2 regions of the Streptomyces sp. NPDC093094 genome follow, and region 2 is predicted to be linked to the other one. Evidence: riboswitches for the same ligand, from Rfam matches in the RefSeq annotation. Region 2 holds a riboswitch; the other holds the start of a gene.

Region 1 (7,613 bases), on a different contig from region 2:
CGTCGCCGCGATCGACTCCGCGGCCGTGCGGGCCTTCTACGAGCGCCATGTGCGCCCCGCCACCGCCACCGCCGTGGTCGTCGGCGACCTGACGGGCGTCGACCTGGACGCCCTGCTCGGGGAGACCCTGGGCGCCTGGACGGGCTCCAAGGCGGCGCCGCGGCCCGTGCCGCCGGTCAGCGCCGACGACAGGGGCCGGGTGGTCGTCGTGGACCGCCCCGGGGCGGTCCAGACGCAGCTGCTGATCGGGCGTGTCGGGTCCGACCGCCACGACCGTGTGTGGCCCGCGCAGGTGCTCGGCACGTACTGCCTGGGCGGCACCCTCACCTCCCGCCTGGACCGCGTCCTGCGCGAGGAGAAGGGATACACCTACGGCGTGCGGGCGTTCGGCCAGGTGCTGCGTTCCGCGCCCGACGGCTCGGGCGTGTCGATGCTCGCCATCAGCGGCTCCGTCGACACCCCGAACACCGGTCCGGCGCTGCAGGATCTGTGGATGGTGCTGCGCACGCTCGCCGCGGACGGTCTGACCGACACCGAGCGGGACGTGGCCGTGCAGAACCTCGTCGGGGTGGCGCCGCTGAAGTACGAGACGGCCGCCGCCGTCGCGAGCACGCTGGCAGACCAGGTCGAGCAGCATCTGCCCGACGACTTCCAGGCGACGCTGTATCAGCAGCTCGCCGCCACCGGCACGGTGGAGGCCACGGCGGCCGTCGTCAACGCCTTCCCGGTGGACCGCCTGGTGACCGTCCTCGTCGGTGACGCGGCTCAGATCAAGGAGCCCGTCGAGGCCCTCGGCATCGGCGAAGTCACCGTCGTCACGGCCGAGTAGAGCCGAGCGGAGGCGTACGCCGACAGCACGCGCGCATGGAGCCCTGGTGACCGGAGCGTCACCAGGGCTCCATGTTTATCTGAATTTGTCCGAGTTGGCGATGGGTTGCGGGAGAGGCTGCCTGTCTGCCCTGTGGCGTGCGCTACAAAAACCCCGATCGGTTTGAGGATCGAAAGATGATCCCCTTAGCGTCATGCGGGCTGTACGTCAGGCAGTGCGCCGCAACCGCGGCACCGGACAGCCATCGCCGAGTCCCCCACGGCGCGAGCCGGGGGAGCCGGGGACCCACCGAAGTCCCTGGGGTGAATCGGATGCCCGCGCCTGAGGCGAGGGGGTCCGTAGGAGACCTTCCTGCTCCGAACCCGTCAGCTAACCCGGTAGGCGAGAGGGAAGGAAAGGACCAGCCACTTCATGGCGTTCACGCGCGCCACCGGGAAGCACCGTCGTCCCAGCCGGATGCAGCACTCCACCGTCCGCGCGGCGGGTGTCGCCGCGCTCACCACCACCGGTGTCATCGGCACCCTGGCCGCGCCGGCCCTGGCCGCCGAGCCGGAGCCCGAGCAGACCGGCCTGCTGCCGGTCGTCACCATCGGCGACACCGTCGCCGACCAGATCGACGCCCAGGCCACCGCGCAGAAGGTGGCCGCCGAGGAGGCGCTCGCCGAGCAGCTGGCCGAGGAGGCCGCCGTCAAGCGCGCCGAGGCCCGCGCCGAGGCCGCCCGCGAGGCCCAGGAGCGCGCCGCCCGCGAGGCCGAGCGCAAGCGCCTGAACACCTTCGTGTCGCCGATCGCCGGCTCCTACGTGTCCACCGGCTACCGCACCGGCGGCACGCTGTGGTCCTCCGGCAGCCACACCGGCGTCGACTTCCACGCCTCCAGCGGCACGGTCGTCCAGTCCGTCGGCATGGGCACCGTCGTCGAGGCCGGCTGGGGCGGCGCGTACGGCAACCAGGTGGTCATCCGGATGCACGACGGCACGTACACCCAGTACGGCCATCTGTCCTCCGTCGCGGTCGCGGTGGGCCAGTCGGTCACCCCGGGACAGCAGATCGGCCTGTCCGGCGCCACCGGCAACGTCACCGGCGCGCATCTGCACTTCGAGGCCCGCGCGACCCAGGAGTACGGCTCGGACCTCGACCCGGTCTTCTACCTCCGCTCGCACGGTGTGAACATCTGAGCGACAGTTCTTCCCCGAAGCCCCGGCTCCCGAGCCGGGGCTTTCGGTTTTCCGTCGCCCGCGGGGGCCGGTTGTCCAAAAAATATCCATGGATTCCGGTCCGCCGTCGGAAATTCCGGCTCATTGCAATAGAGTCACGGAACACACGTCAATCGTCGACGTTTCACGGGGATTAAGGCGGAGGTCGGTCATGCGTGTTCCGGCGCACTCGGTGTGCACGGCGATCCGGGACGACATCATCGCGGGTGTCTACGAACGCGGCGGCCGGCTCACCGAGGAACTGCTCGCACGTCGCTACGGCGTCTCGCGCGTCCCGGTGCGGGAGGCCCTGCGCACGCTGGAGGCGGAGGGGTTCGTGGTGACGCGGCGGCACGCGGGCGCGTGCGTCGCGGAGCCGACCGAGCAGGAGGCGGGGGACGTGCTGGAGATGCGTCTGCTGCTGGAGCCGCTCGGCGCGGCGAAAGCCGCCCAGCGGCGCACCGAGGCCCATCTGAAGGTGCTGCGCGGTCTGGTGAGGCTGGGCCAGGAGCGGGCCAGGAGGGGCACCAGCGACGACCTGCGCTCCCTGGGTGCGTGGTTCCACGAGACGCTCGCCCAGGCGTCCGGCAGCCCCGCCCTGGTGACGGTGCTGGCCCAGCTGCGGCACAAGATCGCCTGGATGTACACGGTCGACGCGCCCGCCCAGCCCGTGGAGTCCTGGGCCGAGCACGGCGCGATCGTGGACGCCGTCGCGCGCGGGGACGGCGAACGCGCGCGGACGATCACCGCCCTGCACACCGAACGGGCGAGCGCCGCGCACCGGCTGCGCTTTCCCGGCGACCGTGTGAGGACCTCGCAACCTCCCGTAAACATGTCGGGTGTGCGGCATTAACACGCGCACCGTATACAAAGAAGTGGCTATTCGGGGCGGGTGTATTTCCGCTGCCCTTTTTCGCGTGCGGCCGTAATTCGGGCTGTGCGCCCTTCGGTGTGCGCCGATAATTCCGGCCGGTGAACGAGAAAAGAACGGGGCCGCGCCGTCCGGGCGGACGACGCGGCCCCGTGCCGGGCCGCCGAAGCGGCTCAGACGGTCTCGGGGAGCTCCTCGAGGCCCTCGGAGACCAGCTTGGCCAGGCGGTCGAGAGCGGCGTCGGCGCCCTCGGCGTCGGAGGCCAGGACGATCTCCTCGCCGCCCGTGGCGCCCAGGCTGAGCACGGCCAGCATGGAAGCCGCGTTGACCGGGTTGCCGTCGGTCTTGGCGATCGTCACGGGGACGCCGGCGGCCGTGGCGGCTCGGACGAAGATGGAGGCGGGGCGGGCGTGGAGGCCCTCGGCCCAGCCGACGTTGACGCGGCGCTCAGCCATGTGATGCTGCCCTTCACTTGCTCAGGGTTGTCTAGACCAGTGTTCCACAACGTGGGGCGTGCCCGGAACGGGCCCCGTCACGCCCCGGCGCGGGACACCGGACCTCGGCCCCGGTCCGGCCTCCGTCCTCCACAGACTGCCCCGCGCCGTTGTCGTACGCGAGCCGTACTCTGGGGCCCATGCGAAGCGCGCCGGACCGGCAGGAGTACCCCGCACACTGGGAGGCCGACGTGGTGCTGCGCGACGGCGGCACCGCGCGCGTCCGCCCCATCACCGCCGACGACGCCGAGCGCCTGGTCAGCTTCTACGAGCAGGTCTCGGACGAATCGAAGTACTACCGCTTCTTCGCCCCCTACCCGCGCCTGTCCGCCAAGGACGTCCACCGCTTCACGCACCACGACTTCGTGGACCGGGTCGGACTCGCGGCCACGATCGGCGGCGAGTTCATCGCCACCGTGCGCTACGACCGGATCGGCGCGGACGGCCGGCCCGCCTCCGCGCCCGCCGACGAGGCCGAGGTGGCCTTCCTGGTGCAGGACGCCCACCAGGGACGCGGCGTCGCCTCCGCCCTCCTGGAGCATGTCGCGGCCGTCGCCCGCGAGCGCGGCATCCGCCGCTTCGCCGCCGAGGTGCTCCCCGCCAACACCAAGATGATCAAGGTGTTCACCGACGCCGGCTACACCCAGAAGCGCAGCTTCGAGGACGGCGTCGTCCGCCTGGAGTTCGGCCTGGAGCCCACCGACCGCTCGCTCGCCGTGCAGCGCGCGCGGGAGCAGCGGGCCGAGGCGCGGTCCGTACGGCGGCTGCTGGCGCCCGGCTCCGTCGCCGTCGTCGGCACCGGCCGCACCCCGGGCGGCGTGGGCCGCAGCATCCTCGGCAACATCCGCGAGGCGGGCTTCACCGGGCAGCTGTACGCCGTCAACCGGGCCTTCCCCGAGGACCTGAAGGACCTGGACGGCGTCCAGGTCCACCGCCGGGTGCGGGACATCCCGGGGCCCGTCGACCTCGCGGTCGTCGCCGTCCCCGCCGAGCAGGTCCCCGAGGTCGTCACCGAGTGCGGCGAACACGGCGTGCAGGGCCTCGTCGTGATCTCCGCCGGCTACGCCGAGAGCGGCCCCGAAGGCCGCGAGCGCCAGCGCGAACTGGTCCGCCACGCGCGCGCGTACGGCATGCGGATCATCGGCCCCAACGCCTTCGGGATCATCAACACCTCGCCCGAGGTGCGCCTCAACGCCTCCCTCGCCCCCGAACCGCCCCGCCCCGGCCGTATCGGCCTGTTCGCCCAGTCCGGCGCCATCGGCGTGGCGCTGCTGTCGCGGCTGCACCGGCGCGGGGGAGGGGTCACCGGCGTCACCGGTGTGTCCACCTTCGTCTCCTCCGGCAACCGCGCGGACGTCTCCGGCAACGATGTCGTGCAGTACTGGTACGACGACCCGGACACCGACGTGGCCCTGATGTACCTGGAGTCCATCGGCAACCCGCGCAAGTTCACCCGCCTGGCGCGGCGTACGGCGGCGGCGAAGCCCCTGGTCGTCGTCCAGGGCGCCCGGCACGGCGGCGCCGCGCCCCAGGGGCATGCCGTACGGGCGACACGGCTGCCGCACGGCACCGTCTCCGCACTGCTGCGCCAGGCCGGGGTGATCCGCGTCGACACCATCACGGAGCTGGTGGACGCGGGCCTGCTGCTCGCCCGCCAGCCGCTGCCCGGCGGCCCCCGGGTGGCGATCCTCGGCAACTCCGAGTCGCTCGGGCTGCTGACGTACGACGCGTGTCTGTCCCAGGGCCTGCGGCCGCTGCCGCCGGTCGACCTCACGACCGGGGCCTCGGCGGAGGACTTCCGCGGGGCCCTGTCGGCGGCGCTGCGCGACGACCTGTGCGACGCGGTCGTGGTCACCGCGATCCCGGCGATCGGGGAGGGGACACCGGACGACGCCGAACTGGCGGAGGCGCTGCGGTCGGCGGCGCAGGAGGTGCCCGGCAAGCCGGTGCTGGTGGTGCACGTGGAACTCGGCGGGCTGGCCGCGGCACTGTCGGCCGCGGCCAGCACCGCACCGCAGGCCGGCTCCAGGACCACGGGCGCCGTCGCCGGCGACGGCGCCGGCCCCCTTCCCGTCCCGGATCCGGCCGAGCGCGGGACCCCGCCCCGCCCCGCCGGCCCGCAGCCCGCCCCGGCCGCCGCCGCCGGGCCCGCTCCCGGCCCCGCCTCCCGGCTCATCCCCGCCTACCCCGCCGCCGAACGGGCCGTGCGGGCGCTCGCCGAGGCCGTGAACTACGCCCGGTGGCGGCGGGAGGCCACCGATCCCGGCAAGGTGCCGGAGTACGAGGACATCGACGAGAGGGGCGCCGCCCGCCTCATCGACGGGCTGCTCGCACGCGGCCAGGGACTGACCCTCGGCACGGACGAGACCTGCGACCTGCTCGGCATGTACGGGATAAGCGTGCTGCGGGCCCTGCCCGCGCCGACGCCCGGGGAGGCCGCACGGGCCGCGCGGACGCTCGGCTATCCGGTGGCCCTCAAGGCCACCGCCCCCCATCTGCGGCACCGCGCCGACCTCGGCGGGGTCCGGCTCGACCTCGCCGACGAGGAGCAGCTGCGACGGGCGTACGCCGAACTGGCCGGCCTCTTCGGCACGCCGGAGGAGCTGCGGCCGGTCGTCCAGCGCATGGCGCCGCGCGGCGTCGACACCGTCGTACGGGCCGTGATCGACCCCGCGGCGGGTGCCGTGCTGTCGTTCGGGCTGGCGGGGGCGGCCTCGCAGCTGCTCGGCGACACCGTGCACCGGCTGGTCCCGGTCACCGACCGGGAGGCGGCCTCGCTCGTCAGGTCGATCAGGACGGCGCCGCTGCTGTTCGGCTGGCGCGGCTCGACCCCGGTCGACACCCCGGCCCTGGAGGAACTGCTGCTGCGGGTGTCCCGGCTGGTCGACGACCACCCCGAGGTCGTCGCGGTCACCCTGGAGCCGGTCGTGGTCGCCCCGCAGGGCCTGAGCGTGCTCGGCGCCTCCGTGCGCCTGGCGCCGCCCCCGGCCCGTGACGACCTCGGTCCGCGCACGCTCCCCGCCTATTGACCGGCGCCCCGCGCAGCGGCCCCGGGCACGGTTTCCGCGGCCCCGGGCACGTCCGACCGGTCCCTCGCAGTCAGTGCGTCCCCGTAGGATGGACGGCATGGCCAAGACCAGTACGACGACCCAGGGGCTGCGTGCCGCGATCGAGCGCAGCGGCTACTACCCGGCCCTCGTGGCCGAGGCGGTGGAGGCCGCCGTGGGCGGCGAGCCCATCAAGTCGTACCTGGTCCACCAGGAAACCACGTTCGACCAGAACGAGGTCCGCCGTCATGTGACCGTGCTGGTCCTCACCGGCAACCGGTTCATCGTCAGCCACACCGACGAGCAGGCCGCCGACACCACGTCCCCGACCCCGTACGCCACCACCTCCACGGAGTCGGTCAAACTCGACCGGATCTCGTCGGTCGTGGTCAGCCGGGTCGTGGCCAATCCCGAGCAGTACACGCCGGGCACCCTGCCGCGCGAGATCGTGCTGACCATCGGCTGGGGCGCGGTCTCCCGCATCGACCTGGAGCCCGCCGCCTGCGGCGACCCCAACTGCGACGCCGACCACGGCTACACCGGCAGCTCCACGGCGGACGACCTCAGCCTGCGCGTCAGCGAGGCGGGGGACGGCCCGGAGACCGTGCGCCAGGCGCTCGTCTTCGCGCAGGCCATCTCCGAGGCCACCGCGGACACCGCCCGCTGATGATCCAGCCCGCCTCCTGGGACCACCCCGAACCCCTCGCCGTCGACTCCGCACCGGTTCCCGAGTACGGCAGCGGATCCCTCGCCGACCTGCTGCCCACGCTCGCCGCCGGCATGGGCGTCCCGGGCACGTCGCCCGCGATCACGGAGCTGGCCGCGGCCGACCGGGCCTGTGTCTTCCTGATCGACGGCCTCGGCTGGGAGCAGCTGCGCGCGCACCCGGACGAGGCGCCCTTCATGACCTCGCTGCTGACGACCTCGCGCGGTGGCACCGGGCGTCCTCTCACCACCGGTTACCCGGCCACCACCGCGACCTCGCTCGCCTCCGTGGGCACCGGTCTGCCGCCCGGCGCCCACGGCCTGCCCGGCTACACCGTGCGCAACCCGGCCACCGGGGAGCTGATGAACCAGCTCCGCTGGCATCCGTGGACGCAGCCAGGGGCCTGGCAGCCGTACCCCACCGTGTTCCAGCTCGCCCACGACGCGGGGGTGCACGCCGCCCAGGTGTCGTC
Region 2 (7,613 bases):
GGTGGCCGCCGCCATGTCGACCGGGTGGTCGAGCTGGACGACGCCGATCGCGCCGAGCACGCGCACCTCACGCACCCCCGGCAGCTCCGCCGCGGGGGCGAGACCGTCGCGCAGGCCCGTCTCGACCCGCTTGACCTCCAGGGCCCAGTCCTGCCCGAGCAGCAGGTCCAGCGAGGCGCAGGCCACTGCGGACGCCAGCGGGTTGCCCATGAAGGTCGGTCCGTGCGCCAGCACCGGCACCTCGCCCCGGGAGATCCCGTCGGCCACGCGCGGGGTGCACAGGGTCGCCGCCATGCTGAGGTAGCCGCCGGTCAGCGCCTTGCCCAGGCACATCACGTCCGGCGTCACCCCCGCGTGGTCCGCGGCGAACAGCGCGCCCGTACGGCCGAAGCCGGTCGCGATCTCGTCGAAGACCAGCAGCACGTCGTGCGCGTCGCACGCCTCGCGCAGCACCCGCAGATAGGCGGGGGAGTGGAAGCGCATCCCACCCGCGCCCTGCACCACCGGCTCGACGATCACCGCGGCGAGCTCGTCGGCGTGCTCCGCGATCGCCGAGCGCAGCAGATCGGCGTACGCCTCCTCGTACCCGGCGGGCGGGGCGTCGACGAACACCTGGCGGGGCAGGACGCCCGACCACAGCGTGTGCATCCCGCCATCGGGGTCGCACACCGCCATCGGCTGCCAGGTGTCCCCGTGGTAGCCGCCCCGCCAGGTGAGCAGCCGCTGCTTCCCGGGGCGGCCCAGCGAGCGCCAGTACTGCAGGCACATCTTCACCGCGACCTCGACCGCCACCGAGCCGGAGTCGGAGAGGAACACATGCTCCAGACCGTCGGGTGACATGTCGACAAGGCGCTTCGCCAGTCGTACGGCGGGCTCGTGCGTGAGCCCGCCGAACATCACATGGCTCATCCGCCCGAGCTGCTCCTGCACGGCCTCGTCGAGTGCCGGGTGACGGTAGCCGTGGATGGCCGCCCACCAGGACGACATGCCGTCGACCAGTTCGCCCGAACCGTCGGCGAGCCGCAGCCGGACCCCGCTCGCCGACTCCACGACCAGGGGCTCCGCCGTGCCGGGCATCGGTCCGTACGGGTGCCAGACGTGCCGCCGGTCCAGTTCCAGCAGTTCGGGCACGCTGAACTCAGGCATTGGGCGCGAGGTCCGTCCCGGCGCCGCGCCGGCGGACGGCGACGAGGTCCGGGCGCGGTTCGTTGCCCGGGGGAACGGCGGCAGGCGCGGACCCGGCGGCGGCGCCCGGCACGGAGGCGGAGCCGCAGATCCCGCCGCCCTCGTGCGAACCGCAGCCGGCGCCGCCCTCGTGGGAGCCGCAGCCCGCCGGCGCCCCGTGGGAGCCGCAGCCGCCGCCCTCGGAGACGCGGTGCTCAGGCAGCGTCACCTCTCCGGCACCCTCCACCTCGAAGCCGGCGTCGGCGATCATCTCCAGGTCGGCCCTGCCCGCCTGGCCCTCGCTGGTGAGGTAGTCGCCCAGGAAGATCGAGTTGGCCAGGTTCAGCGCGAGCGGCTGCATCGTGCGCAGATGGACCTCGCGGCCGCCCGCGATACGGACCTCCACGTCCGGGCAGACGAACCGGACCATCGCCAGGATGCGCAGGCAGCGCTGCGGGGTGAGGTTCCACTCCTTGGCCAGCGGCGTGCCCTCGAACGGGATCAGGAAGTTGACCGGCACCGAGTCCGGGTCCAGCTCACGCAGCGAGTACACGACGTCGACCAGGTCCTCGTCGCTCTCGCCCATGCCCGCGATCAGGCCCGAGCAGGCCGACAGGCCCGCCGCGTGCGCCTTCTGCACGGTGTCCACGCGGTCGGCGTAGGTGTGCGTGGTCGTGATGTCCCCGTACGTCCCCTCGGACGTGTTGAGGTTGTGGTTGTAGGCGTCGGCGCCCGCGTCGCGCAGCCGCTCGGCCTGGCCGTCGGAGAGCAGACCGAGGCACGCGCACACCTCGACGTCCTCGCTCCGGTCCTTGATCGCCTTGATCGTCTCCGACACCCGGTCCACGTCACGGTCGGTCGGACCGCGGCCGCTGGCCACCAGGCAGACCCGCTTGGCGCCGCCGGCCAGACCCGCGGCGGCCGCCTGGGACGCCTCGTCGGGCTTGAGCCAGGTGTACTTGAGGATCTCGGCCTTGGAGCCGAGCCGCTGGGAGCAGTAGGAGCAGTCCTCGGGACACAGACCGGACTTCAGGTTGACCAGGTAGTTGAGTTTCACGCGCCGCCCGAACCAGTGACGGCGCACCTTGCCGGCCGCGGCCACCACGTCGAGCAGTTCGTCGTCGGACGTGGCCAGTACGGCGAGCGCTTCCTCGCGGGTCGGCAGCTCGCGCCGAAGCCCCTTGTCCACCAGCGTGTTCAGCAGATCCATGAGAGCCGATCCTGTCCTAAGGGAGCGCCCCGGGCCAAGGAGGCTTCGCACAACGAAGGCTCTTCGGCGTGTGGGTATTGCCACACCGTGGGTGGACGTTCGTGCAGCTAGTGTCTGTCCACTGCCTACAAAACACCGGAGGGCCCATGGCGTTCGGCTGGATCGACGAGTCGGCTCGGGCGCGCCGCCGCGCCGGACTCGTCCGGACCCTTCGCCCCCGCCCCGCCGAGTCGCCGCTGCTGGACCTCGCGAGCAACGACTACCTGGGCCTGGCCCGGCATCCGGAGGTCACCGACGGCGCGGCCCGGGCCGCGGCCCGGTGGGGAGGCGGCGCGACGGGCTCCCGGCTGGTGACCGGTACGACCGAGCTGCACACCGAGCTGGAGCGCGAGCTGGCGGACTTCTGCGGCTTCGAGGCGGCGCTGGTGTTCTCCTCCGGCTACGCCGCCAACCTGGCCGCGGTCACGGCCCTGGCCCCGCACGGCTCGCTGATCGTGTCCGACGCGGGCAACCACGCCTCCCTCATCGACGGCTGCCGGCTGGCCCGGGGCGTCACCCAGGTCGTCGGGCACGCCGACCCGGACGCCGTCCGCAAGGCCCTGGGCACGCACGACGGCCCCGCCGTCACGGTGTCCGACACGGTCTTCTCGGTCGACGGTGACGCGGCCCCGCTCGCCGCCTACGCCGAGGCGTGCCGGGAGCACGGCGCCGGCCTGGTGGTGGACGACGCGCACGGCTTCGGCGTGCTCGGCGACGGGGGGCGCGGCGCGGCACACGCGGCCGGTCTGGCGGGCGCCGAGGACGTCGTGGTGACGCTCACCCTGTCGAAGTCCCTGGGCAGCCAGGGCGGCGCGGTGCTCGGACCCGCACGGGTGATCGACCACCTGGTCAACGCGGCCCGGACCTTCATCTTCGACACCGGGCTCGCCCCCGCGGCGGCCGGGGCGGCGCTGGCCGCGCTGCGGCTGCTGCGCCGCGAGCCCGAGCGGGCGGCGCGGGCGCGCGAGGTCGCGGCCGAACTGCACGCCCGGCTGACGGCCGAGGGCCATCAGGCGGTACGGCCGGACGCGGCGGTGGTCTCGGTGCGGGCTCCGTCCCCGGAGCAGGCCGTGCAATGGGCGGCGGACTGCCGCTCGGCGGGTCTGGCGGTGGGCTGCTTCCGCCCGCCCTCCGTGCCGGACGGCATCTCCCGGCTGCGGCTGACCGCCCGTGCGGACCTCTCCGGGGAACAGATCGAACGCGCTGTACGGGTGATCGGCGAGACGCGACCGTGAGTCGGCGTTCCACGGCCGTGTTCCTGAAATGATCCGTTTTCAGAATTGATCGGTATTCAGAATCGCCCCGTTTCCAGAACGATCGGTTTCAGAACGACCGGTCTAATGGCCGGTCTCGGGGCGATCCGTTTCGGAACCGTCGGCCCGTTTCGGAACCATCGGTTTCCGGACGGCCGGGAACGGCCGTCAGTGGAATGCGGCCGTGAAACCCGCCCAGCTCTCGGGGGAGAAGAGCAGCGCGGGTCCTTCCGGCCTCTTCGAGTCGCGCACGGCGAGACGGCCCGCCCAGCGGGCCGTCTCGACGCAGTTGTTCGCTCCCGTGCTGTAGCTGCTGCGCAGCCATCGCGCGCCGTGCAGCCGATTACTGGAGGGTACGTTCCGAGGCAGTGCAGTCATGGTGCCTCCCTATGCGCCGTCAACTGTCCCGGCGATGTAATCCAACGAGTCCTCGGGTGAAAGGGCGTGTTCCTGAAGGGTGCTGAAGGCATGGCTGTATGCCTCCAGGTCTTCTTTCCGTTCGAGATAGAGGCTACTCGTCATGTGGTCGAGAACAACCACATCCAGATCGGAGGTGCGCGGAAATGAGAAGATAACGAAAGGCCCGGTGATGCCGACATGCGCCCCCGCGGAGAAGGGCAGCACCTGGATCCGCACCTGCGGCAGCCGCGCCGCCTCCAGCAGCCGTACCACCTGGCGTTCCATCACCTCGGGACCGCCCACCTCCCGGTGCAGCACGGCCTCGTCCAGCACCGCGCTCAGCTCCAGCGGCGGCAGCGCCCGCAGCACCTCCTGCCGGGCCAGCCGCACCTGCACCAGGGCCTCCAGCCGCTCCTCCGGCTCACCGTCGAGGCCGCCCACCGTGGACCGGGTCACCGCGCGGGCGTACTCGGGGGTCTGGAGCAGCCCGGGCACGACCGACGTCTCCAGGGTGCGCATCGCGCTGGCCTGCGACTCCAGGCTGATGAAGTCCCGGTAGGCGGGCGGCAGCACCCCGCGGTAGGCGTGCCACCAGTGGTGCCGGCCGCTTCCCTCGTCGGAGCCCGCCAGCATCAGCAGCAGTTCGCGCAGCTCGGGGTCCCTGACGCCGTAGGCGTCCAGGAGTAACCGCACGTCGGACGGTTTCACGCCACTCGCGCCCGTCTCGATCCGGCTCACTTTCGACTGATGCCAGCCCACCAGAAGGGCCGCCTCGCCGCTGGTGAGCCCCGTGCGGGCGCGCAGAGCGCGCAGCTCCGCGCCGAGCTTTCGGCGACGTACCGCGGGACCGTGCTGCATGGGCTACTCCCTACTCCTTCCGGGCCACCCAAATACGGTCTGCCGTCGCAGAGTTCACCGCTTCGAGCGACAGATATATGCATATCTTGGTGGATCGGCACCGGGACCGGCCCGCTGGTGGCAGTCTGGCGGACGAAGCACCAGTCCGGGACCGTACTCGAACCAGCCGATCCTTGTCGGACCTCGGTCCCGTGGGAAAGGGACGACGTCGTCATGGCAGACCACCTGGAAGCATCCGTCACTCTGCCGAGCGATCCCGCCTCGGTCTCCGCGGCCCGTGGGTATGTCATCGGGACTCTGGCGGAGTGGGGCCTGCCGTCGGACACGGACGTGGCCGACACCATCCGGCTGATCGTCTCCGAGCTGGCCACCAACGCCGTGCAGCACACCTTCGGGCAGTCGCCCACCTTCACGGTGGACATGCTGCTGGAGCGTGACGAGCATCTGCGCATCGGGGTCACCGACAGCCATCCCAGGTTTCCCAAGCGGCTGCCGGCCGCGGTGCAGCAGGACAACGGCCGCGGCATGGTGATCATCCGCTGGCTGGCGGCGGAGTGCGGCGGCAGGCTGCGGGTGCGCCCCACGCGCGAGGGCGGGAAGACGGTCTCCATCGAGCTGCCGTGGACCGTCCCGGCCCGGCCGGTGACCACGGCGGGCCAGCAGGAGCCGTGAGCCCCCGGGAGGCACTGCGGGTGCCTCCCGGGGGCGCAGGCGGCCGGACCCGGGCGGTGACGGCCTGTCAGGGGGCCGTACCGCCCGGGAACGGGTCAGCTGACGCGGCCGTACCAGACGCTGCTCGTCCAGATCTTCTGCAGCCTCACCACGTCACCGGTCTTCGGGGCATGCCAGAGCTTGTTCTTCCCGGCGTAGATGCCCACGTGGTAGACGTTCGAACCCGAGTGGAAGAACACCAGGTCGCCCGCCCTGCGGTTCTTCGCGGAGATGTGGCGGGTCTTGTTGTACTGCTGGGCGGCGGTGCGCGGCAGGGACTTGCCCGCCTTCTTGTACGAGTAGAGCGTGAGCCCGGAGCAGTCGAACCGGTGCGGCCCCGTGGCGCCGTAGCTGTACGGTGAACCCTTTTTGGAGGCGGCGATCTGGAGCGCCTTCGTCGCCGGTGTGGTGGCCTGGGCCTCGGCGGCGACACCGGGGATGACCAGGGAGCCGCCCACGGCGGCGATGGTCAGGGCCGAGGCCGTACCGGCCCGGGCCATGAGCGACGGGACACGATTCTGCGCGGTCATGCGCAACCCTTCGTCAGCCGCCTGTGAAGGATGACCTGTCGGATTCGGGCTGGCGAAGTTGCCCGGCCGCCCGAAGGCGGCTTCACCCCAAGGACCGCTCGGAGCATGCGCTCCGGCGACCCGTCATGCCTGGGTCCTCCACTCCTGCCGATCCACTCCTGTCGACCGGTCATCCGGGCGGCGGCAGGACTCGGCGTCCGCCCGGACCGCCCCGCCGCGGTGGCGGGGGCTTGTCGTCAGACAGGGATCTTCACTCACAAGTGTCCGAAATACCCAACGGAACCGGGGATTTGTGTTGTTACTCACCGTTCACCCGTTCGGGTGGACAGCTTGATCGACGGACGTCTGTCAAGACCGCGAATACCCCTCGGACCAGCGCCGGAGCGCATTCCTCCGCCCCAACGGCGGGCGTGTCGCGCAACTTTGAAGGTCCCGCAGAACGATGAATTCGTAGTCCAGAAGGGGGTACGTCATTCGGTCCGTTTAACGGCTGGTCCGGACGTTCAGTCGTCGGGGCGCGAGGGCAGCACGACACGCGCCGTGCGGCGCTCCCCGTCCAGGACGCGCAGCGCCCGCGCGAGAGTGGGCGCGTGCAGTTCGGTCTCGCCCCGCTGATGCATCAGGGCCAGCGCGTCACGCAGTTCGGCCGCCTTGCGCACCAGTGCCTGGGCGGCCCGCAGCCCGCGGTAGGTGTCCCCGTGGTGTGCGGGGTTGATCCGGCCGAGCAGGTCGACCGTCTCCAGGTAACGGTCGATCAGCTCGCCCTCCGCCCGGGTCAGGGCGGGCAGCGGCGGAAGCTCGGGCGGCAGCACCGGCGCCTCACTCTCCGGCCGGGGGAGCGGGGACGGCCGCACGGCCCGGGGTGATCCGGTCCACCAGTCTGTGCTCCAGGGCCTCCTGGGCGGTGAGGACCCGCTCGTGCCCGATGTCCGCGCTCACCCGCTCCCGGCTCCGCCCGGTGTGCCGCGCGAGCATCTCCTCCGGCCGGGACCGCGCCCTCGGCTGTTCCTCCGCCCGGATGACCGGGTCGCCGGCCCGCCCCTCCGGCGGTTCCGGCAGGGCGGGCTGACGGAGCACCGTGCGGGCGCCCGGGAGGGCGTACCGCTTGCCCGGGGTGCCGGCCGCCGGCGGGACCGCGGCGGACGTGCCGGCCCGGCCCGGGCGGACCGTCTCCACGTCGCGGGCGACGTGCGGCATCGTGTCGTGGACGGCCGTCATGGGGCCGAACGGGCCGCCCGGCGAGTTGACGTACAGGGAGATGCCGTCGGGGCCCTTGTGCTCCAGGTGCATGAACTGCGCCGTCACGTCGTTCGCCGCGGTGTCGTCGAGCGGCGTGCCCGGCATGACGATCTGTTCTTCCATCAGCTTCGCGTACGGGTCCCGGGTGCGTGGTCCGAGGCTCGTGCCCCCGGTGAGCCCGGGCAGGACATGGCGGGCGGACGGTCGGGT

Evidence for each region. A riboswitch is a leader RNA that binds a small molecule or an ion and turns the genes downstream of it on or off. The one in region 2 is predicted to bind cyclic di-AMP.
Region 1: linked by a shared signal. The riboswitch ahead of ACIQGV_RS00450 (M23 family metallopeptidase) and the one ahead of ACIQGV_RS06515 (C40 family peptidase) in region 2 are both predicted to bind cyclic di-AMP.

The regions. Positions count from the first base shown of each region.
Region 1 is NZ_JBIVOX010000001.1:113,245-120,857, forward strand. It holds gene ACIQGV_RS00445 (M16 family metallopeptidase) at 1-829, shown strand, start outside; cyclic di-AMP (ydaO/yuaA leader) riboswitch at 1,065-1,228, shown strand; gene ACIQGV_RS00450 (M23 family metallopeptidase) at 1,241-2,005, shown strand; gene ACIQGV_RS00455 (GntR family transcriptional regulator) at 2,196-2,876, shown strand; gene ACIQGV_RS00460 (HPr family phosphocarrier protein) at 3,068-3,349, opposite strand; gene ACIQGV_RS00465 (GNAT family N-acetyltransferase) at 3,529-6,417, shown strand; gene ACIQGV_RS00470 (DUF5998 family protein) at 6,515-7,102, shown strand; gene ACIQGV_RS00475 (alkaline phosphatase family protein) at 7,102-7,613, shown strand, end outside.
Region 2 is NZ_JBIVOX010000003.1:102,876-110,488, forward strand. It holds gene ACIQGV_RS06485 (adenosylmethionine--8-amino-7-oxononanoate transaminase) at 1-1,146, opposite strand, end outside; gene bioB (biotin synthase BioB) at 1,139-2,374, opposite strand; gene ACIQGV_RS06495 (8-amino-7-oxononanoate synthase) at 2,521-3,648, shown strand; gene ACIQGV_RS06500 (DUF397 domain-containing protein) at 3,835-4,044, opposite strand; gene ACIQGV_RS06505 (helix-turn-helix domain-containing protein) at 4,054-4,923, opposite strand; gene ACIQGV_RS06510 (ATP-binding protein) at 5,137-5,595, shown strand; gene ACIQGV_RS06515 (C40 family peptidase) at 5,691-6,164, opposite strand; cyclic di-AMP (ydaO/yuaA leader) riboswitch at 6,168-6,370, opposite strand; gene ACIQGV_RS06520 (hypothetical protein) at 6,668-6,976, opposite strand; gene ACIQGV_RS06525 (ATP-dependent Clp protease proteolytic subunit) at 6,984-7,613, opposite strand, start outside.